Regions from separate parts of the Neobacillus camarae genome, predicted to be linked through region 2. Evidence: a T-box and tRNA genes for the amino acid it is inferred to sense, from the RefSeq annotation. Region 2 holds a T-box; the other regions hold tRNA genes.
What was found. A T-box is a leader RNA that pairs with one kind of tRNA and senses whether it is charged. The one in region 2 lies ahead of argS (arginine--tRNA ligase), so its partner is inferred to be a tRNA-Arg.
Positions count from the first base shown of each region.

Region 1: it encodes a tRNA-Arg, which carries the amino acid that the T-box ahead of argS (arginine--tRNA ligase) is inferred to sense. The anticodon was not compared.
Region 3: it encodes a tRNA-Arg, which carries the amino acid that the T-box ahead of argS (arginine--tRNA ligase) is inferred to sense. The anticodon was not compared.

Region 1 is NZ_JBUCKX010000002.1:1,458,860-1,465,040, reverse strand. Features, by position in the region: gene glgB (1,4-alpha-glucan branching protein GlgB) at 1-1,520, opposite strand, end outside; tRNA gene ACY8D0_RS14700 (tRNA-Glu) at 2,109-2,180, opposite strand; tRNA gene ACY8D0_RS14695 (tRNA-Ser) at 2,186-2,273, opposite strand; tRNA gene ACY8D0_RS14690 (tRNA-Asn) at 2,277-2,351, opposite strand; tRNA gene ACY8D0_RS14685 (tRNA-Ile) at 2,363-2,439, opposite strand; tRNA gene ACY8D0_RS14680 (tRNA-Gly) at 2,446-2,519, opposite strand; tRNA gene ACY8D0_RS14675 (tRNA-His) at 2,541-2,613, opposite strand; tRNA gene ACY8D0_RS14670 (tRNA-Phe) at 2,644-2,716, opposite strand; tRNA gene ACY8D0_RS14665 (tRNA-Asp) at 2,722-2,798, opposite strand; tRNA gene ACY8D0_RS14660 (tRNA-Met) at 2,802-2,875, opposite strand; tRNA gene ACY8D0_RS14655 (tRNA-Ser) at 2,918-3,010, opposite strand; tRNA gene ACY8D0_RS14650 (tRNA-Ile) at 3,029-3,105, opposite strand; tRNA gene ACY8D0_RS14645 (tRNA-Met) at 3,115-3,191, opposite strand; tRNA gene ACY8D0_RS14640 (tRNA-Ala) at 3,211-3,286, opposite strand; tRNA gene ACY8D0_RS14635 (tRNA-Pro) at 3,299-3,375, opposite strand; tRNA gene ACY8D0_RS14630 (tRNA-Arg) at 3,379-3,455, opposite strand; tRNA gene ACY8D0_RS14625 (tRNA-Leu) at 3,465-3,553, opposite strand; tRNA gene ACY8D0_RS14620 (tRNA-Gly) at 3,559-3,633, opposite strand; tRNA gene ACY8D0_RS14615 (tRNA-Leu) at 3,648-3,732, opposite strand; tRNA gene ACY8D0_RS14610 (tRNA-Lys) at 3,747-3,822, opposite strand; tRNA gene ACY8D0_RS14605 (tRNA-Thr) at 3,830-3,905, opposite strand; tRNA gene ACY8D0_RS14600 (tRNA-Val) at 3,912-3,987, opposite strand; rRNA gene rrf (5S ribosomal RNA) at 3,997-4,113, opposite strand; rRNA gene ACY8D0_RS14590 (23S ribosomal RNA) at 4,249-6,181, opposite strand, start outside.
Region 2 is NZ_JBUCKX010000004.1:131,281-137,461, reverse strand. Features, by position in the region: gene ACY8D0_RS22050 (MFS transporter) at 1-885, opposite strand, end outside; gene ACY8D0_RS22045 (DinB family protein) at 973-1,440, opposite strand; gene argS (arginine--tRNA ligase) at 1,511-3,205, opposite strand; T-box leader at 3,252-3,465, opposite strand; gene ACY8D0_RS22035 (alpha/beta-type small acid-soluble spore protein) at 3,571-3,822, shown strand; gene ACY8D0_RS22030 (hypothetical protein) at 4,090-4,449, shown strand; gene ACY8D0_RS22025 (TetR/AcrR family transcriptional regulator) at 4,492-5,055, opposite strand; gene ACY8D0_RS22020 ((2Fe-2S)-binding protein) at 5,209-5,667, opposite strand; gene ACY8D0_RS22015 (FAD binding domain-containing protein) at 5,682-6,181, opposite strand, start outside.
Region 3 is NZ_JBUCKX010000004.1:248,239-254,419, reverse strand. Features, by position in the region: tRNA gene ACY8D0_RS22710 (tRNA-Asn) at 13-87, opposite strand; tRNA gene ACY8D0_RS22705 (tRNA-Ile) at 101-174, opposite strand; tRNA gene ACY8D0_RS22700 (tRNA-Gly) at 206-279, opposite strand; tRNA gene ACY8D0_RS22695 (tRNA-Leu) at 284-368, opposite strand; tRNA gene ACY8D0_RS22690 (tRNA-Cys) at 379-452, opposite strand; tRNA gene ACY8D0_RS22685 (tRNA-Gly) at 460-534, opposite strand; tRNA gene ACY8D0_RS22680 (tRNA-Gln) at 542-613, opposite strand; tRNA gene ACY8D0_RS22675 (tRNA-His) at 641-716, opposite strand; tRNA gene ACY8D0_RS22670 (tRNA-Tyr) at 740-824, opposite strand; tRNA gene ACY8D0_RS22665 (tRNA-Phe) at 835-907, opposite strand; tRNA gene ACY8D0_RS22660 (tRNA-Asp) at 946-1,019, opposite strand; tRNA gene ACY8D0_RS22655 (tRNA-Met) at 1,022-1,095, opposite strand; tRNA gene ACY8D0_RS22650 (tRNA-Ser) at 1,255-1,347, opposite strand; tRNA gene ACY8D0_RS22645 (tRNA-Ile) at 1,356-1,429, opposite strand; tRNA gene ACY8D0_RS22640 (tRNA-Met) at 1,445-1,518, opposite strand; tRNA gene ACY8D0_RS22635 (tRNA-Ala) at 1,539-1,611, opposite strand; tRNA gene ACY8D0_RS22630 (tRNA-Pro) at 1,621-1,697, opposite strand; tRNA gene ACY8D0_RS22625 (tRNA-Arg) at 1,704-1,777, opposite strand; tRNA gene ACY8D0_RS22620 (tRNA-Gly) at 1,787-1,861, opposite strand; tRNA gene ACY8D0_RS22615 (tRNA-Leu) at 1,869-1,953, opposite strand; tRNA gene ACY8D0_RS22610 (tRNA-Lys) at 1,964-2,039, opposite strand; tRNA gene ACY8D0_RS22605 (tRNA-Val) at 2,049-2,124, opposite strand; tRNA gene ACY8D0_RS22600 (tRNA-Glu) at 2,129-2,203, opposite strand; rRNA gene rrf (5S ribosomal RNA) at 2,234-2,350, opposite strand; rRNA gene ACY8D0_RS22590 (23S ribosomal RNA) at 2,437-5,374, opposite strand; rRNA gene ACY8D0_RS22585 (16S ribosomal RNA) at 5,591-6,181, opposite strand, start outside.

The DNA.
Region 1 (6,181 bases), on a different contig from region 2:
CGTTTATATAACTTAATTAAAACCTTCACATAATCATTCAATTTACGGTGCATGTCATAATCTAATAAGACCCAATCCAGTTGCTCTTTATCCTTCCATTCGGCAAACTGCCCCAGTTCAAACCCCATGAATAACAGTTTTTTTCCTGGATGCGAGAACATATAACCCAGCAGGAGCCGATATTGGGCGAATTTTTCCCAGTAATCCCCTGGCATCTTATCTAGCAGTGACTTCTTTCCGTGTACGACTTCATCATGTGAAAAGGGGAGCATAAAATTTTCTGAAAACGCATATAAAAGTGAAAAAGTAACCTTTGAATGGACAGAGTGGCGTGCATAGGGAGGTGTTTCCATATACACCAAAATATCGTTCATCCAGCCCATATTCCATTTATAATCAAATCCCAAGCCCCCATACTGGACAGGTCCAGTCACGTTAGGAAAGTCCGTTGAATCCTCACCAATCATTAAAACAGAAGGGGTGTGGTCATGGATCTCTTTGTTCAGCTTTTTTAAAAATTCTATCCCGAAAGGATTTTTCTCCTTTAATCCCTTACTGTTAGGCCAGTAGATGATATTGGCCACAGCATCCATCCTAAAACCGTCAACATGGAAATAATCCATCCAATAGATCGCGTTTGATATGAGAAAGCTTTGCACTTCTCCCTTTCCAAGGTCAAAGTTTGCTGTCCCCCATACCAAATTTTCTCTGTCGCCATGATGGGTATAGGAATAAAGGTGCGTACCATCGAATTGATAGAGCCCATGCGCATCCTTGCAGAAATGACCCGGTACCCAATCAAGGATGACCCCTACTTTATGTTTATGACATTCGTCCACAAAATATTGAAAGTCATCTGGGGTTCCGTACCTGGATGTTACGGAAAAATAGCCAGTTCCTTGATATCCCCATGAATCGTCAAGGGGATGCTCAACAATCGGCAATAATTCAATATGGGTAAATCCATGCTCGGTTACATAGGGAATTAGTTCTGCAGCAAGTTCCCGATAGGTCAGAAACTCCCCATCTTGTTTTTTCAACCAAGATCCGATGTGGACTTCATAAATGACAGCAGGCTCCGATAGATAATTTTTCCTGAGCTTGCGTTCCATCCAATCTTGGTCATTCCAATGAAATTCATCCAATGTATATACAATGGAGGCCGTATTGGGTCTTAATTCGGAGTAAAAGGCAAACGGGTCGGCCTTCAGGAGTATTTCGTTCGTTTGCGTGAGTATCTCATACTTATAAATACATCCTTCCAGGTCTTGATTAATGACAAGAACCCATACTCCTTCATCATTCACTTTTTTTAATTTATGCCCTTTACCATTCCAATGATTAAAATCGCCGACCAGCCTTACTTCAAGTGCGTTCGGGGCCCAAACACAAAAACGTGTCCGGGTTTGAGTGGAATCTTTAAAAACATGGGCACCAAAAAGGTGATGACTTTGAAATAAGTTTCCCTCATGAAATAAATGCAATTGATAGTCCGTTGGAAATAATGTATTTACTATCATGACTTTCCTCATTCCCATTGAAGATATGTTTTACAAGTTTCAATTATAAGTGGAAAGTTATTATAATACTCGAAATACTTTTTTATCTTTTCTGACAAGAGTCCGTAACAGAACTCATATTGCGACAAACTTTCAACTTTTTCGATAAGATATGATATTTTTCACAACTCAAAGCGACAAAAGACAACAAACTTTTTATGTAAGATGTACTTACGAAAAGCCAAATATTATGTCAGATATTTTTACAGTGATACTAATTTTGGGGGGAGATTGGAGATTATTATGTGGAAGGGCTTTCATAATTCGATATATTTTTGCTCTCTGCTAGTCCTGTGACACGATTGTTTAGAACTGCTCCTATTTACCCTGGCTGCTGACTTTTCACCTCCTCGGTAGTTTGGAGTCGTCCCAATTTACCATAGCTACTTTTTATTCCCATTCTGGTTCGTTTGGAGCCATTTCTATTTACCCTGGTTACTCTTATTTCACCTTATCGGTCGTTTGGAGACATATCTCCATTTCCACTGGCTGCTTTTGTTCTTAAACGACAAAAAAAGCTGATGACTAATTGTCATCAGCTTTTTTGTATGACCCCTACGGGATTCGAACCCGTGTTACCGCCGTGAAAGGGCGGTGTCTTAACCGCTTGACCAAGGGGCCAATAACAGAGAAGAAGGGATTCGAACCCTCGCGCCGCTTACGCGACCTACTCCCTTAGCAGGGGAGCCCCTTGAGCCACTTGGGTACTTCTCTATATGGCTCCGCAGGTAGGACTCGAACCTACGACCGATCGGTTAACAGCCGATAGCTCTACCACTGAGCTACTGCGGAATAATATAAAATGGTGGGCCTAAATGGACTTGAACCATCGACCTCACGCTTATCAGGCGTGCGCTCTAACCAGCTGAGCTATAGGCCCATAGATTGGAGCGGGTGATGGGAATCGAACCCACAACAACAGCTTGGAAGGCTGTGGTTTTACCACTAAACTACACCCGCAAATAGAGTAATTTAATAAAGGGCGATTGATGGGAATCGAACCCACGAATGCCAGAGCCACAATCTGGTGTGTTAACCACTTCACCACAACCGCCATACTATTTTTAAAAAATAATATTAAAGGTGGCTCAGGACGGAATCGAACCGCCGACACAAGGATTTTCAGTCCTTTGCTCTACCGACTGAGCTACTGAGCCATAAGTGGCGGTCTGGACGGGACTCGAACCCGCGACCTCCTGCGTGACAGGCAGGCATTCTAACCAACTGAACTACCAGACCGAATTGCGGGGGCAGGATTTGAACCTGCGACCTTCGGGTTATGAGCCCGACGAGCTACCGGACTGCTCCACCCCGCGATAATAAAATATTTAGTTTGTCCATGCTCTTAAAAAGTAACATGGAGGAGGAAGAGGGATTCGAACCCCCGCGCGGTTTAACCCGCCTGTCGGTTTTCAAGACCGATCCCTTCAGCCGAACTTGGGTATTCCTCCGTACTATAATAAGACTACTGGTGGACCTTGTAGGACTCGAACCTACGACCGGACGGTTATGAGCCGTCTGCTCTAACCAGCTGAGCTAAAGGTCCAATTAATATTGGTAGCGGCGGAGGGGATCGAACCCCCGACCTTACGGGTATGAACCGTACGCTCTAGCCAGCTGAGCTACACCGCCAAAATATTGTACATAATTATGGTGGAGCCTAGCGGGATCGAACCGCTGACCTCCTGCGTGCAAAGCAGGCGCTCTCCCAGCTGAGCTAAGGCCCCATCTTATATTAATGGTCGGGAAAACAGGATTCGAACCTGCGACCCCTTGGTCCCAAACCAAGTGCTCTACCAAGCTGAGCTATTTCCCGATATGGCGCGCCCGAAAGGAGTCGAACCCATAACCTTCTGATCCGTAGTCAGACGCTCTATCCAATTGAGCTACGGGCGCATTATTAAATGGTGCCGAGGACCGGAATCGAACCGGTACGGTAGTCACCTACCGCAGGATTTTAAGTCCTGTGCGTCTGCCAGTTCCGCCACCCCGGCACTAATGGAGCGGAAGACGGGATTCGAACCCGCGACCCCCACCTTGGCAAGGTGGTGTTCTACCACTGAACTACTTCCGCATATAACAATCAAATGGTGCGGGTGAAGGGAGTCGAACCCCCACGCCTTGCGGCGCCAGATCCTAAGTCTGGTGCGTCTGCCAATTCCGCCACACCCGCATATTTCATTTAAATGGTGAGCCATGAAGGACTCGAACCTTCGACCCTCTGATTAAAAGTCAGATGCTCTACCGACTGAGCTAATGGCTCAAAAAAGTGGTGCCGGCTAGAGGACTTGAACCCCCAACCTACTGATTACAAGTCAGTTGCTCTACCAATTGAGCTAAACCGGCATAATATGGTGGAGGATGACGGGATCGAACCGCCGACCCTCTGCTTGTAAGGCAGATGCTCTCCCAGCTGAGCTAATCCTCCATATTAAAAGCCTGGCAACGTCCTACTCTCACAGGGGCTTTCGCCCCAACTACCATCGGCGCTGAGAAGCTTAACTTCCGTGTTCGGTATGGGAACGGGTGTGACTTTCTCGCCATTGCTGCCAGACCATCTATTCGACACTAATTTATTATAATGTCTTTTTTATATTTTGCAAGAGGAAATTTTAATATTTCATCATTCCCTCAAAACTGGATAACCAAAGAAACCTTTGTAAAACGAGTTCGCATTTTTAAATATGACTTGGTTAAGTCCTCGATCGATTAGTATCAGTCAGCTCCACACGTCACCGTGCTTCCACCCCTGACCTATCAACCTGATCATCTTTCAGGGATCTTACTAGCTTGACGCTATGGGAAATCTCATCTTGAGGGGGGCTTCATGCTTAGATGCTTTCAGCACTTATCCCGTCCGCACATAGCTACCCAGCGATGCCTTTGGCAAGACAACTGGTACACCAGCGGTGCGTCCATCCCGGTCCTCTCGTACTAAGGACAGCTCCTCTCAAATTTCCTGCGCCCACGACGGATAGGGACCGAACTGTCTCACGACGTTCTGAACCCAGCTCGCGTACCGCTTTAATGGGCGAACAGCCCAACCCTTGGGACCGACTACAGCCCCAGGATGCGATGAGCCGACATCGAGGTGCCAAACCTCCCCGTCGATGTGGACTCTTGGGGGAGATAAGCCTGTTATCCCCAGGGTAGCTTTTATCCGTTGAGCGATGGCCCTTCCATGCGGAACCACCGGATCACTAAGCCCGACTTTCGTCCCTGCTCGACTTGTAGGTCTCGCAGTCAAGCTCCCTTGTGCCTTTACACTCTGCGAATGATTTCCAACCATTCTGAGGGAACCTTTGGGCGCCTCCGTTACTCTTTAGGAGGCGACCGCCCCAGTCAAACTGCCCACCTGACACTGTCTCCCATCCCGATAAGGGATGCGGGTTAGAATTTCAATACAGCCAGGGTAGTATCCCACCGACGCCTCCACCGAAGCTGGCGCTCCGGCTTCTCAGGCTCCTACCTATCCTGTACAAGCTGTACCAAAATTCAATATCAGGCTACAGTAAAGCTCCATGGGGTCTTTCCGTCCTGTCGCGGGTAACCTGCATCTTCACAGGTACTATAATTTCACCGAGTCTCTCGTTGAGACAGTGCCCAGATCGTTACGCCTTTCGTGCGGGTCGGAACTTACCCGACAAGGAATTTCGCTACCTTAGGACCGTTATAGTTACGGCCGCCGTTTACTGGGGCTTCGATTCAGAGCTTCGCTTTGCAGCTAACCCCTCCTCTTAACCTTCCAGCACCGGGCAGGCGTCAGCCCCTATACTTCGCCTTGCGGCTTCGCAGAGACCTGTGTTTTTGCTAAACAGTCGCCTGGGCCTATTCACTGCGGCTTACCGAGGCTATTCACCCCAGTAAGCACCCCTTCTCCCGAAGTTACGGGGTCATTTTGCCGAGTTCCTTAACGAGAGTTCTCTCGCTCACCTTAGGATTCTCTCCTCGCCTACCTGTGTCGGTTTGCGGTACGGGCACCTTTTATCTCGCTAGAGGCTTTTCTTGGCAGTGTGGAATCAGGAACTTCGGTACTCTATTTCCCTCGCTGTCACAGCTTGAGCCTTACGGTGAACGGATTTTCCTATTCACCAGCCTAACTGCTTAGACGCACATAACCAGCAGTGCGCTTACCCTATCCTCCTGCGTCCCCCCATCACTCAAACGATAAAGAGGTGGTACAGGAATATCAACCTGTTGTCCATCGCCTACGCCTTTCGGCCTCGGCTTAGGTCCCGACTAACCCTGAGCGGACGAGCCTTCCTCAGGAAACCTTAGGCATACGGTGGATGAGATTCTCACTCATCTTTCGCTACTCATACCGGCATTCTCACTTCTAAGCGCTCCACCAGTCCTTACGGTCTAGCTTCAACGCCCTTAGAACGCTCTCCTACCACTGACATCGAAGATGTCAATCCACAGCTTCGGTGATACGTTTAGCCCCGGTACATTTTCGGCGCAGAGTCACTCGACCAGTGAGCTATTACGCACTCTTTAAATGGTGGCTGCTTCTAAGCCAACATCCTGGTTGTCTAAGCAACTCCACATCCTTTTCCACTTAACGTATACTTTGGGACCTTAGCTGGTGGTCTGGGCTGTTTCCCTTTTGACTACGGATCTTA
Region 2 (6,181 bases):
CATGCTGTTAGGAAGCCAAGCCAATAAGAACATGGCAATTAAAACCAGAAGGCTTCCGGGCACAAATACGGCTATATGGCCTCTGCGGTCATATAGCTGTCCGGCAAAGGCCCTTGTTGCCAATGTGGCCAAGGCATACAGAAGAAAGTACAATTGGATGCCGGCCACATGCTTCTCGGCAGAGTATAACGGAAGAAACGTCGCAATTCCGCCAAAGGTAACCGTCAGAAAGAACAATAGAACGGAAGGTTTTAAAGCACTTTTTTCGTAAACCGCAAGTTTCGCCTTCACCTTTCCGGGCTCGGCTTTTTTGTATTTAATTCTCGATGCCAGCAACAAAGCCAATAGGCCCAATCCCGAACTAATCAAAAATAAATGCTTGAACGGTAAAAACCCGGATAAAGTAAGACCGAGGGATGGTCCGATGGCCATGGCAATATTACCCGATAACCCATAATAGCCCAACCCCTCGCCGCGTCTGGTTGGAGGAATTAAGTCCGTTGCAATCGTGCCTGAAGCAGTGGTTGAAAATCCCCAGCCGACTCCTTGAACCACCCTCATCATAAATAATAAAGCGATGCTGGCCATAAACCCGAACGAACCAACGGAGATGACGAATATCGCCAATCCCGATAAAAACACAATCCCCCGTCCCTTTGTTTCCAGCCAGTTTCCCGCGAAAGGCCTCAGCAACAAGGCCGAAAAGGTAAAAATTCCGACCACGACTCCAATTAGCTGATTATTTCCCCCTAATTTCTCCACATACAGTGGAATGGTGGGAAGAGTCATTTGAAATCCTAAAAATATAAAAAAATTGGCACACACGATAAAAATAAACTCTTTTGTCCATATTCTCTCTTTCGGTTTTCCTATTTGTTGGTCCATTTAACTTCCTCACTTTTTGTGTAGTTTACCCAGATGATGAAAAAAAAGCAAAAACGTCTCTACGATGTAGAAACGTTCATTAGGTCATTACTTAACACTCGCAGCCGCAACCACGCGCTTCATTGCCTGAATTTGGCCCAAGTGCATCGTTTCGTGGAATAAGGCAAAGCTAGTCAGTTCCCCAAAGGTTTCTTGGCCCAGAAACGGAGTCTTGAGGCGTTCATTAAAACTCTCAGCCGGAATTTCTTTCATGCGTTGCAACTGGTCTTGCAGCTGGGCAACCAATTCCTGGACGGACGGAACCTCTCCCTTCCAGTCTGCTGGTTTCGTTCCAGTTGCAAACCACTCCATATACTGCTCCGTTAATTGAGTTGATTTTTTTGGAAAACCAAACATAAACTGCTCGGTAACGGTTAAGACGTGGCCGATGTGCCAATGGATATTATTGTTGAATCCGTCCGGCTGCACATCCACGATTGTTTCGTCCAGCCCTTTAACCGTTTTTAAAAAGTAATTCCTTGTCAGTTCCATCGTTTTGAATATTTGCTCACTCATCCCAATACCTCCCCATTCTTAATCCAAAACCATTTTATACCATTTTATCCTTTGTTTGAAATAAAATGACTTACATTTCTTCGGGTGCAGAAATACCCAATAGGCGCAAGCCTTCCTTCAGGACGACAGTCACACTGTAAACAAGGGCTAAACGGGCTTCTTTCTCCGGACTTTCCTCCAATACTTTGACCTCGGCATAATATTTATTGAATACTTGCCCTAAGTCGATGATATATTTGGCCACTTGGGACGGGTCATAATTTTCGCAGGCCCGCTTAATGCTTGTTGGAAACTCCATTAGCATGCTGACAACCTTCCATTCCTTTTCCCAAGATGATTCATATGTTTGCAATGATGCCGCTCCCTGCCAACCGGCTTTCCGCAATATGGAACAAGCTCTTGCAAAGGTATATTGGACATAGGGGCCAGTTTCACCCTCAAAACGGAGCATTTCCTCGAAGGAAAATTCGATATCATTCATCCGGAAATTTTTTAAATCATGGAAAATAACCGCGCCGACGCCGACTTGCTTGGCTACTTCATGCTTGTTTTGGAGTGATGGATTTTTTGCCTCAATATTGGAGCGGGCCAAATCAATCGATTCTGCCAACACTTCTTCCAATAGGACGACCTTGCCTTTACGGGTCGACATTTTCTTTCCGTCCTTCAGCATCATCCCGAATGGAATATGGACCATTTGGTCTGCCCAGGCAAAGCCCATTTTTTTCAACACCGAGATTAGCTGTTTAAAATGCAGGCTTTGTTCGTGACCCACTACGTAGAGGGATTGGGCAAAGTCATAATGCTCTTTGCGGTAAAGCGCAGCGGCCAAATCACGGGTAGCATAAAGCGTCGCCCCATCCGATTTTTTGATGAGGCATGGCGGCAGCTGTTCTTCTGTCAACTCCACCACCTGTGCCTGGTCGGACTCGACAAGCAGCTGTTGATCCTCTAGCAAATCGACAATCCGGTCCATTTTATCATTGTAAAAAGCTTCACCGGCAAAGGAATCAAACTTCACTCCCATTAAATCGTAAATCCGTGAAAATTCTTTTAGTGATTCATCGCGGAACCATTGCCAAAGTTCCAGCGCTTCTTCGTCACCGTCTTCGAGTTTTTTAAACCAGCTTCTTCCCTCATCGTCCAAGGCTGGGTTTGTCTCTGCTTCGGCGTGGAACTGAACATACAGGGTCAACAATTCCTTAATCGGATTTTGTTGGACCTTTTCGGCATCACCCCAGCGTTTGTATGCACTGATGAGTTTGCCGAATTGCGTGCCCCAATCGCCAAGATGGTTAATTCTAATCGGCTGATACCCGCATTTTTCTACTATCAGAGCAAGAGCGTTTCCGATAACCGTAGACCGCAGGTGGCCCATGGAAAACGGCTTGGCAATATTGGGCGAGGACATATCGATCGTCACCTTGCCGCCATCCCCCGTATTTTGCGCCCCGTACTCCCCCTGCTGGGTAATGATTTGATTCACGATATCTGACGCCACTTGCTGTTTATTTAAAAACGCGTTTACGTAAGCCCCAACGGCTTCTATTTTTTCAAACATCGGCGATTGAATTTTTCCGGAGAGCTCTTGGGCAATTAGATTCGGGGCTTTCCGTTTCATTTTTGCGAGTGCAAAACAAGGGAACGCCAAATCTCCATGCTGTAGGCTTTTAGGTTTTTCTATCAGCTGCGCCAGTGCGTCAATCTCTAATTCTCCACCAAGAGCTGCGGCCAATTCCTCCGCAAACACTTTCTTATACGTCATCTCTTTTTCCTCCCTTTTAAAAAATAAAAAACTCCCGCCTCTTATGTAAAGAGACGAGAGTTACAGTTTCCCGCGGTACCACTCTAATTGTTCGAATTGAACCAGCTTTCCTGCATAACGGAGTAGTCTCCGGCGTGCCCTACTTATTTTCAGGCAGGCATCTCCAAAGTGCGGTTCATTATCCGGTTAACATCAGGCTTGCACCGTCCCTGATTCGCTTTAGCTTCCGGGATAACTACTCTCTTTGTCATTGATTTTTAATTGTATGAATTACCAGATATTATACTGGAAACATACGGCTTTTGCCAGTGACGTTGATGAATTTTTTTAGTTCGGAAATTCTAAAGAGTAAAGGAGGGATATCGATGGCCAGACGAAATAAAATTCTTGTTCCAGAAGCCAGAACCGGCTTGGACCAATTGAAAGCAAGGGTTGTTCAAGCGCAGAGCCCCGAGAATGCCAAGTTTGAAGCCGCCCAGGAAGTGGGTGTTCCGCTTAAAAAAGGCTATAACGGACAGTTGACATCGGAACAGGCCGGAAAGGTCGGCGGCCGGCTTGGCGGAAGCATGGTCCGCGAGCTGGTCAAGATGGCTCAGCAGAACCTAACTAAACAGTAGGTATTCGAAAAGGACCTGTGAAGCGGGTCCTTTTTCTAAGAGACAAAACTGATGGAAGAACAGGCCAAACTGTCTCATATAAAGCCTTTATGGGACAAAACCGGTGTAGGAATTGGCCAAATTGTCTTATATAAGGCCTCTATGAGACAAAACCGATGTAGGAATACACCAAATTGTCTAGTATAAAAAATTCAATAACTTTTTTTAAAAAAGTTTGACAATTTTGTGAAAATTGATGGTAAAATATTCAAAAAGGGGTGAAAGGGTTTGCAAAAAAGACATTTACAAGCACTATTGTTCATGAAAAAAACAGCTGGCTATGCAAGCTGCCTCGGTCTCATTCTTTTAGTGACAGGATTTCTAACCAACGGTGTTGTGAACTACTTTCTAACAGGTTTAGGATTGGGAATTCTTTTCGGCTCGTTTCTGGCCATCTTGATGGGAACCTTTTTATCTCTGATGTCGGAACAGGCTCAACATAGCAAACGGGGACAGTTTATCGTTTTATCGACTGGTAAGTATACTAACCGTAAATTTGCCAAAAGAGAGGGATCACCCTCATTGACCCTGATTCAAGGCGGCTCACGAAGCAGCCGGAAAGCGGGACAAAAAAGAATCGCTAAATAAAAAGAAGAGGTAAGGGATCCTCTTCTTTTTATGTTGCCTCCATTATGAACGCAACAAAAAACCTTTCATCAGTTCAGCAATCTCATCCGAGCTTAATGGTTCATGATTCCTTTCCCAATCGGACAAAAGGGCGACATACATTTTCAGCAGCAAAAAGCTGGTAATTTCCGGATTGATTTTGGGAATAGCCCCTTTAGTCATGGCCGCTTCGACTTTTTGTTTTATATAGGCAATAATTTCGTCCTCTACATGCTGGAGCATGTCCGAAACGGCAATGGTCCCCATTTCCTTTTCTTCTTGGGCAAGTTTTATCATCAGCTGATGCCGGGAACGGAATTCTAAAATTCGGTACAGCCCGCGATGAACATTCTCCGTAAACGGCAAATCGGGTTGCAATACGGCTTCTGCTTCCGAAATCATTTCTTTTACAAGTGAAGACATAATCTCCTCAAACAGCTCTTCCTTGTTTTTAAAAAAGGTATAGATTGTCCCTTTTCCCACATTGGCCAGCTTTGCCACTTGGTCCATCGTTGTGGCTTTATAGCCGAACAAGGAAAACGATTTGGTTGCCGCATCGACAATCATTTTTCTGCGATCGGGCGCCACTCGGGTCCCTCCTTTTTGACTAAATTAGTTCTATAGTCAATTGATCTTACTTTTACTCTACCATATATTAACCGCGATTTGCAATCCGGCTCAATAAAGACCATGGACAGGAAGTGTCCATGGTCTAGTTTGCCGATTCTATTGGTTGGGTGATTATTCCCGCTTATGGACTACCGACATCACCGCTTCCTGTATTTCCTCATAGCATGTGCATCTGCAGATATTGGAGGAAAGCCATTCCTTGATGACTTCAAATGTTGGCTGGGGATGGTTTTTCAGCAGTGCCTGACAATTCATAATAAAGCCTGGTGTGCAATAACCGCATTGAAAGGCAAAGTTTTTAACGAAAGCTTCTTGAATAGGAGAATCCTTTAAGCCCTCTATCGTGGTCACTTTGGAACCGACCGCTTCAACCGCAAGCATAATGCATGATTTATAAACCGTGTCGTTTACCATAACCGAACATGCGCCGCAATCCCCGTTAAGACAGCCGGGTTTTGCTCCTGTTAAGCCAAGTTGTGACCGCAGGACATAGAGAAGCGTGTCCGCCGGCCGGATTTCCACTTGACGGGTTTCTCCATTGACCTCTAAAGTGACGGTTATTTTTTTCATTGGCGTTGCGGCCACTATCTTCCCCCCCATTCTACTATTATTTCATGTAAAGTATTTTCGAGGACGAATAAACGGTACTCGCTTGACCCCTCGACATCATGAAGCACTGGGCCAGGGATATGGCCGATGGCTCTTTTGATTCTTTCAGGCAGCGACAAGCCGGCAGAATTCAATTCATCCTCCAATTCTTTGGAGCGGAAGGGAAATGGGCACAATCCGCTGAAGGCAAATCGCAGTTGGTTCTCAACCTTAATAGCCGCTACGGTCAGCAACGGATATCCTGTCTCCCATTGCTGACGTTTTTTTATGCTAACAAAAGGAAGATTGATATATTTCCTTTCCGTCAGGAGCTGGGTAATAAACTGCCCTTGTGCAAGATGAAAGGTTTGATTAAAAATTTGCTGGATTGGGAGCTGTTCTGCTCCATTTGGCCCGGCCAGGGCGACCAAACTGTCGCACAAAAGAAAGGGCAGCACGGCCTCACGGTAAAATATTTGCCCGCACAAATTTCCGC
Region 3 (6,181 bases), 120 kb from region 2:
GTAATATGTAAATGGCTCCGCAGGTAGGACTCGAACCTACGACCGATCGGTTAACAGCCGATAGCTCTACCACTGAGCTACTGCGGAATAATCAAAATGATGGGCCTAAATGGACTTGAACCATCGACCTCACGCTTATCAGGCGTGCGCTCTAACCAGCTGAGCTATAGGCCCATTATAATATATTGCTTTGAATTAATCAAGATGGAGCGGGTGATGGGAATCGAACCCACAACAACAGCTTGGAAGGCTGTGGTTTTACCACTAAACTACACCCGCAAAATGGTACCGGTGGTCGGGGTCGAACCGACACTCCTTACGGAACACGATTTTGAGTCGTGCGCGTCTGCCAATTCCGCCACACCGGCATATTATTACTGGAGGCAGCAACCGGATTTGAACCGGTGGTGAAGGTTTTGCAGACCTCTGCCTTACCACTTGGCTATGCTGCCACACTTTTGGAGCGGAAGACGGGATTCGAACCCGCGACCCCCACCTTGGCAAGGTGATGTTCTACCACTGAACTACTTCCGCATATTGACTGGGCTAGCAGGATTTGAACCTACGAATGACGGAGTCAAAGTCCGTTGCCTTACCGCTTGGCTATAGCCCAAAAATAATAAAAAGAAGAAATGAAAAATGGGGCGGCTGATGGGAATCGAACCCACGAATGTCGGAACCACAATCCGATGCGTTAACCACTTCGCCACAGCCGCCATATTTTTAAGAATGAGATAAATGGTGGAGGGGGACGGATTCGAACCGCCGAACCCCGAGGGAGCGGATTTACAGTCCGCCGCGTTTAGCCACTTCGCTACCCCTCCACGAGAAAGGTGGCTCAGGACGGAATCGAACCGCCGACACATGGATTTTCAGTCCATTGCTCTACCGACTGAGCTACTGAGCCAATTATTGATATATTTAAACAATAAGCTTATTGAGAAACGGTCTGGACGGGACTCGAACCCGCGACCTCCTGCGTGACAGGCAGGCATTCTAACCAACTGAACTACCAGACCAATTGCGGGGGCAGGATTTGAACCTGCGACCTTCGGGTTATGAGCCCGACGAGCTACCGGACTGCTCCACCCCGCGGTAATAAAAAATATTTAGATGGTCCATGCTCATAGTTTCATGGACTGTCCCCATCTCAGAAAGCTTATTCAAGCAGCTGTTCGATGGGTACAACTCGCAGCGTATTCATCGAAGCAACGCTCGTTGCTCCACCCCGCGATAATAATAATTGTGTTTTTATGGAGGAGGAAGAGGGATTCGAACCCCCGCGCGGTATGACCCGCCTGTCGGTTTTCAAGACCGATCCCTTCAGCCAGACTTGGGTATTCCTCCGAAATAAATGGACCCTGTAGGACTCGAACCTACGACCGGACGGTTATGAGCCGTCTGCTCTAACCAGCTGAGCTAAGGGTCCATTATGAACTTTTAGTAGCGGCGGAGGGGATCGAACCCCCGACCTTACGGGTATGAACCGTACGCTCTAGCCAGCTGAGCTACACCGCCATATTAATATAGAAACTAAGTGGAGCCTAGCGGGATCGAACCGCTGACCTCCTGCGTGCAAAGCAGGCGCTCTCCCAGCTGAGCTAAGGCCCCATTATTAGATGGTCGGGAAAACAGGATTCGAACCTGCGACCCCTTGGTCCCAAACCAAGTGCTCTACCAAGCTGAGCTATTTCCCGATATAGCGCGCCCGAAAGGAGTCGAACCCATAACCTTCTGATCCGTAGTCAGACGCTCTATCCAATTGAGCTACGGGCGCATTTTTTATTGGAGCGGAAGACGGGATTCGAACCCGCGACCCCCACCTTGGCAAGGTGGTGTTCTACCACTGAACTACTTCCGCAAATAAATGGTGCGGGTGAAGGGAGTCGAACCCCCACGCCTTGCGGCGCCAGATCCTAAGTCTGGTGCGTCTGCCAATTCCGCCACACCCGCATAATTCAAGTGGTGAGCCATGAAGGACTCGAACCTTCGACCCTCTGATTAAAAGTCAGATGCTCTACCGACTGAGCTAATGGCTCAAAAACATATGGTGGAGGATGACGGGATCGAACCGCCGACCCTCTGCTTGTAAGGCAGATGCTCTCCCAGCTGAGCTAATCCTCCATAATGGTGACCCCTACGGGATTCGAACCCGTGTTACCGCCGTGAAAGGGCGGTGTCTTAACCGCTTGACCAAGGGGCCATTTCTTTTATAAATCCCCAAAAGGGGCGAGCCTGGCAACGTCCTACTCTCACAGGGACTTGCGTCCCAACTACCATCGGCGCTGAGAAGCTTAACTTCCGTGTTCGGTATGGGAACGGGTGTGACCTTCTCGCCATTGCTGCCAGACTATCTTGCTTGAGAGATCGCTCCCTCAAAACTGGATAATCAGAAGAAACTTTTTTATAAAACGAGTTCGCATTTTCATATATGACTTGGTTAAGTCCTCGATCGATTAGTATCAGTCAGCTCCACACGTCACCGTGCTTCCACCCCTGACCTATCAACCTGATCATCTTTCAGGGATCTTACTAGCTTGACGCTATGGGAAATCTCATCTTGAGGGGGGCTTCATGCTTAGATGCTTTCAGCACTTATCCCGTCCGCACATAGCTACCCAGCGATGCCTTTGGCAAGACAACTGGTACACCAGCGGTGCGTCCATCCCGGTCCTCTCGTACTAAGGACAGCTCCTCTCAAATTTCCTGCGCCCACGACGGATAGGGACCGAACTGTCTCACGACGTTCTGAACCCAGCTCGCGTACCGCTTTAATGGGCGAACAGCCCAACCCTTGGGACCGACTACAGCCCCAGGATGCGATGAGCCGACATCGAGGTGCCAAACCTCCCCGTCGATGTGGACTCTTGGGGGAGATAAGCCTGTTATCCCCAGGGTAGCTTTTATCCGTTGAGCGATGGCCCTTCCATGCGGAACCACCGGATCACTAAGCCCGACTTTCGTCCCTGCTCGACTTGTAGGTCTCGCAGTCAAGCTCCCTTGTGCCTTTACACTCTGCGAATGATTTCCAACCATTCTGAGGGAACCTTTGGGCGCCTCCGTTACTCTTTAGGAGGCGACCGCCCCAGTCAAACTGCCCACCTGACACTGTCTCCCATCCCGATAAGGGATGCGGGTTAGAATTTCAATACAGCCAGGGTAGTATCCCACCGACGCCTCCACCGAAGCTGGCGCTCCGGCTTCTCAGGCTCCTACCTATCCTGTACAAGCTGTACCAAAATTCAATATCAGGCTACAGTAAAGCTCCATGGGGTCTTTCCGTCCTGTCGCGGGTAACCTGCATCTTCACAGGTACTATAATTTCACCGAGTCTCTCGTTGAGACAGTGCCCAGATCGTTACGCCTTTCGTGCGGGTCGGAACTTACCCGACAAGGAATTTCGCTACCTTAGGACCGTTATAGTTACGGCCGCCGTTTACTGGGGCTTCGATTCAGAGCTTCGCTTTGCAGCTAACCCCTCCTCTTAACCTTCCAGCACCGGGCAGGCGTCAGCCCCTATACTTCGCCTTGCGGCTTCGCAGAGACCTGTGTTTTTGCTAAACAGTCGCCTGGGCCTATTCACTGCGGCTTACCGAGGCTATTCACCCCAGTAAGCACCCCTTCTCCCGAAGTTACGGGGTCATTTTGCCGAGTTCCTTAACGAGAGTTCTCTCGCTCACCTTAGGATTCTCTCCTCGCCTACCTGTGTCGGTTTGCGGTACGGGCACCTTTTATCTCGCTAGAGGCTTTTCTTGGCAGTGTGGAATCAGGAACTTCGGTACTCTATTTCCCTCGCTGTCACAGCTTGAGCCTTACGGTGAACGGATTTTCCTATTCACCAGCCTAACTGCTTAGACGCACATAACCAGCAGTGCGCTTACCCTATCCTCCTGCGTCCCCCCATCACTCAAACGATAAAGAGGTGGTACAGGAATATCAACCTGTTGTCCATCGCCTACGCCTTTCGGCCTCGGCTTAGGTCCCGACTAACCCTGAGCGGACGAGCCTTCCTCAGGAAACCTTAGGCATACGGTGGATGAGATTCTCACTCATCTTTCGCTACTCATACCGGCATTCTCACTTCTAAGCGCTCCACCAGTCCTTACGGTCTAGCTTCAACGCCCTTAGAACGCTCTCCTACCACTGACATCGAAGATGTCAATCCACAGCTTCGGTGATACGTTTAGCCCCGGTACATTTTCGGCGCAGAGTCACTCGACCAGTGAGCTATTACGCACTCTTTAAATGGTGGCTGCTTCTAAGCCAACATCCTGGTTGTCTAAGCAACTCCACATCCTTTTCCACTTAACGTATACTTTGGGACCTTAGCTGGTGGTCTGGGCTGTTTCCCTTTTGACTACGGATCTTATCACTCGCAGTCTGACTCCCACGGATAAGTCTTTGGCATTCGGAGTTTGTCTGAATTCGGTAACCCGATGGGGGCCCCTAGTCCAAACAGTGCTCTACCTCCAAGACTCTAACTTCGTGAGGCTAGCCCTAAAGCTATTTCGGAGAGAACCAGCTATCTCCAAGTTCGATTGGAATTTCTCCGCTACCCACACCTCATCCGCGCACTTTTCAACGTGCGTCGGTTCGGGCCTCCATCCAGTGTTACCTGGACTTCACCCTGGACATGGGTAGATCACCTGGTTTCGGGTCTACGACTGCATACTATTTCGCCCTACTTAAGACTCGCTTTCGCTGCGGCTCCGTCTCATCAACTTAACCTCGCATGCAATCGTAACTCGCCGGTTCATTCTACAAAAGGCACGCCATCACCCATAAACGGGCTCTGACTACTTGTAGGCACACGGTTTCAGGATCTCTTTCACTCCCCTTCCGGGGTGCTTTTCACCTTTCCCTCACGGTACTGGTTCACTATCGGTCACTAGGGAGTATTTAGCCTTGGGAGATGGTCCTCCCTGCTTCCGACCGGATTTCACGTGTCCGGCCGTACTCAGGATCCACTCAGGAGGGAACGAAGTTTCAACTACAGGGCTGTTACCTTCTATGGCTGGCCTTTCCAGACCGCTTCATCTACCCCGTTCCTTTGTAACTCCATGTTGAGTGTCCTACAACCCCGAAAGGCAAGCCTTTCGGTTTGGGCTGTTCCCGTTTCGCTCGCCGCTACTCAGGGAATCGCGTTTGCTTTCTCTTCCTCCGGGTACTTAGATGTTTCAGTTCCCCGGGTATGCCTTCAATACCCTATGGATTCAGGTAAAGATGCTGCCCCATTACGGGCAACGGGTTTCCCCATTCGGAAATCTCCGGATCAAAGCTTACTTACAGCTCCCCGAAGCATATCGGTGTTAGTACCGTCCTTCATCGGCTCCTAGTGCCAAGGCATTCACCGTGCGCCCTTTCTAACTTAACCTAAAATGGTTTAAAACCTAAAATGGCGATTACTCGGTTTTACTTGGTTTCTTCTATATTACGATTATCCAGTTTTCAAAGAACGATTTGATTGAGAGAATTGTTTCGAATTATACCTTACGGTATAATCCTCACAGAAAAAGATTGCTCTCTCAAAACTAAACAAACAAATAGAGGTCAACGTCTTATCAGTCCGTAAGGACTGCATATTCCTTAGAAAGGAGGTGATCCAGCCGCACCTTCCGATACGGCTACCTTGTTACGACTTCACCCCAATCATCTGTCCCACCTTAGGCGGCTGGCTCCTTACGGTTACCCCACCGACTTCGGGTGTTACAAACTCTCGTGGTGTGACGGGCGGTGTGTACAAGGCCCGGGAACGTATTCACCGCGGCATGCTGATCCGCGATTACTAGCGATTCCGGCTTCATGCAGGCGAGTTGCAGCCTGCAATCCGAACTGAGAATGGTTTTATGGGATTGGCTTCACCTCGCGGCTTCGCTGCCCTTTGTACCATCCATTGTAGCACGTGTGTAGCCCAGGTCATAAGGGGCATGATGATTTGACGTCATCCCCACCTTCCTCCGGTTTGTCACCGGCAGTCAGATTAGAGTGCCCAACTGAATGCTGGCAACTAATCTCAAGGGTTGCGCTCGTTGCGGGACTTAACCCAACATCTCACGACACGAGCTGACGACAACCATGCACCACCTGTCACTCTGTCCCCCGAAGGGGAAATTCCTATCTCTAGGAGTGTCAGAGGATGTCAAGACCTGGTAAGGTTCTTCGCGTTGCTTCGAATTAAACC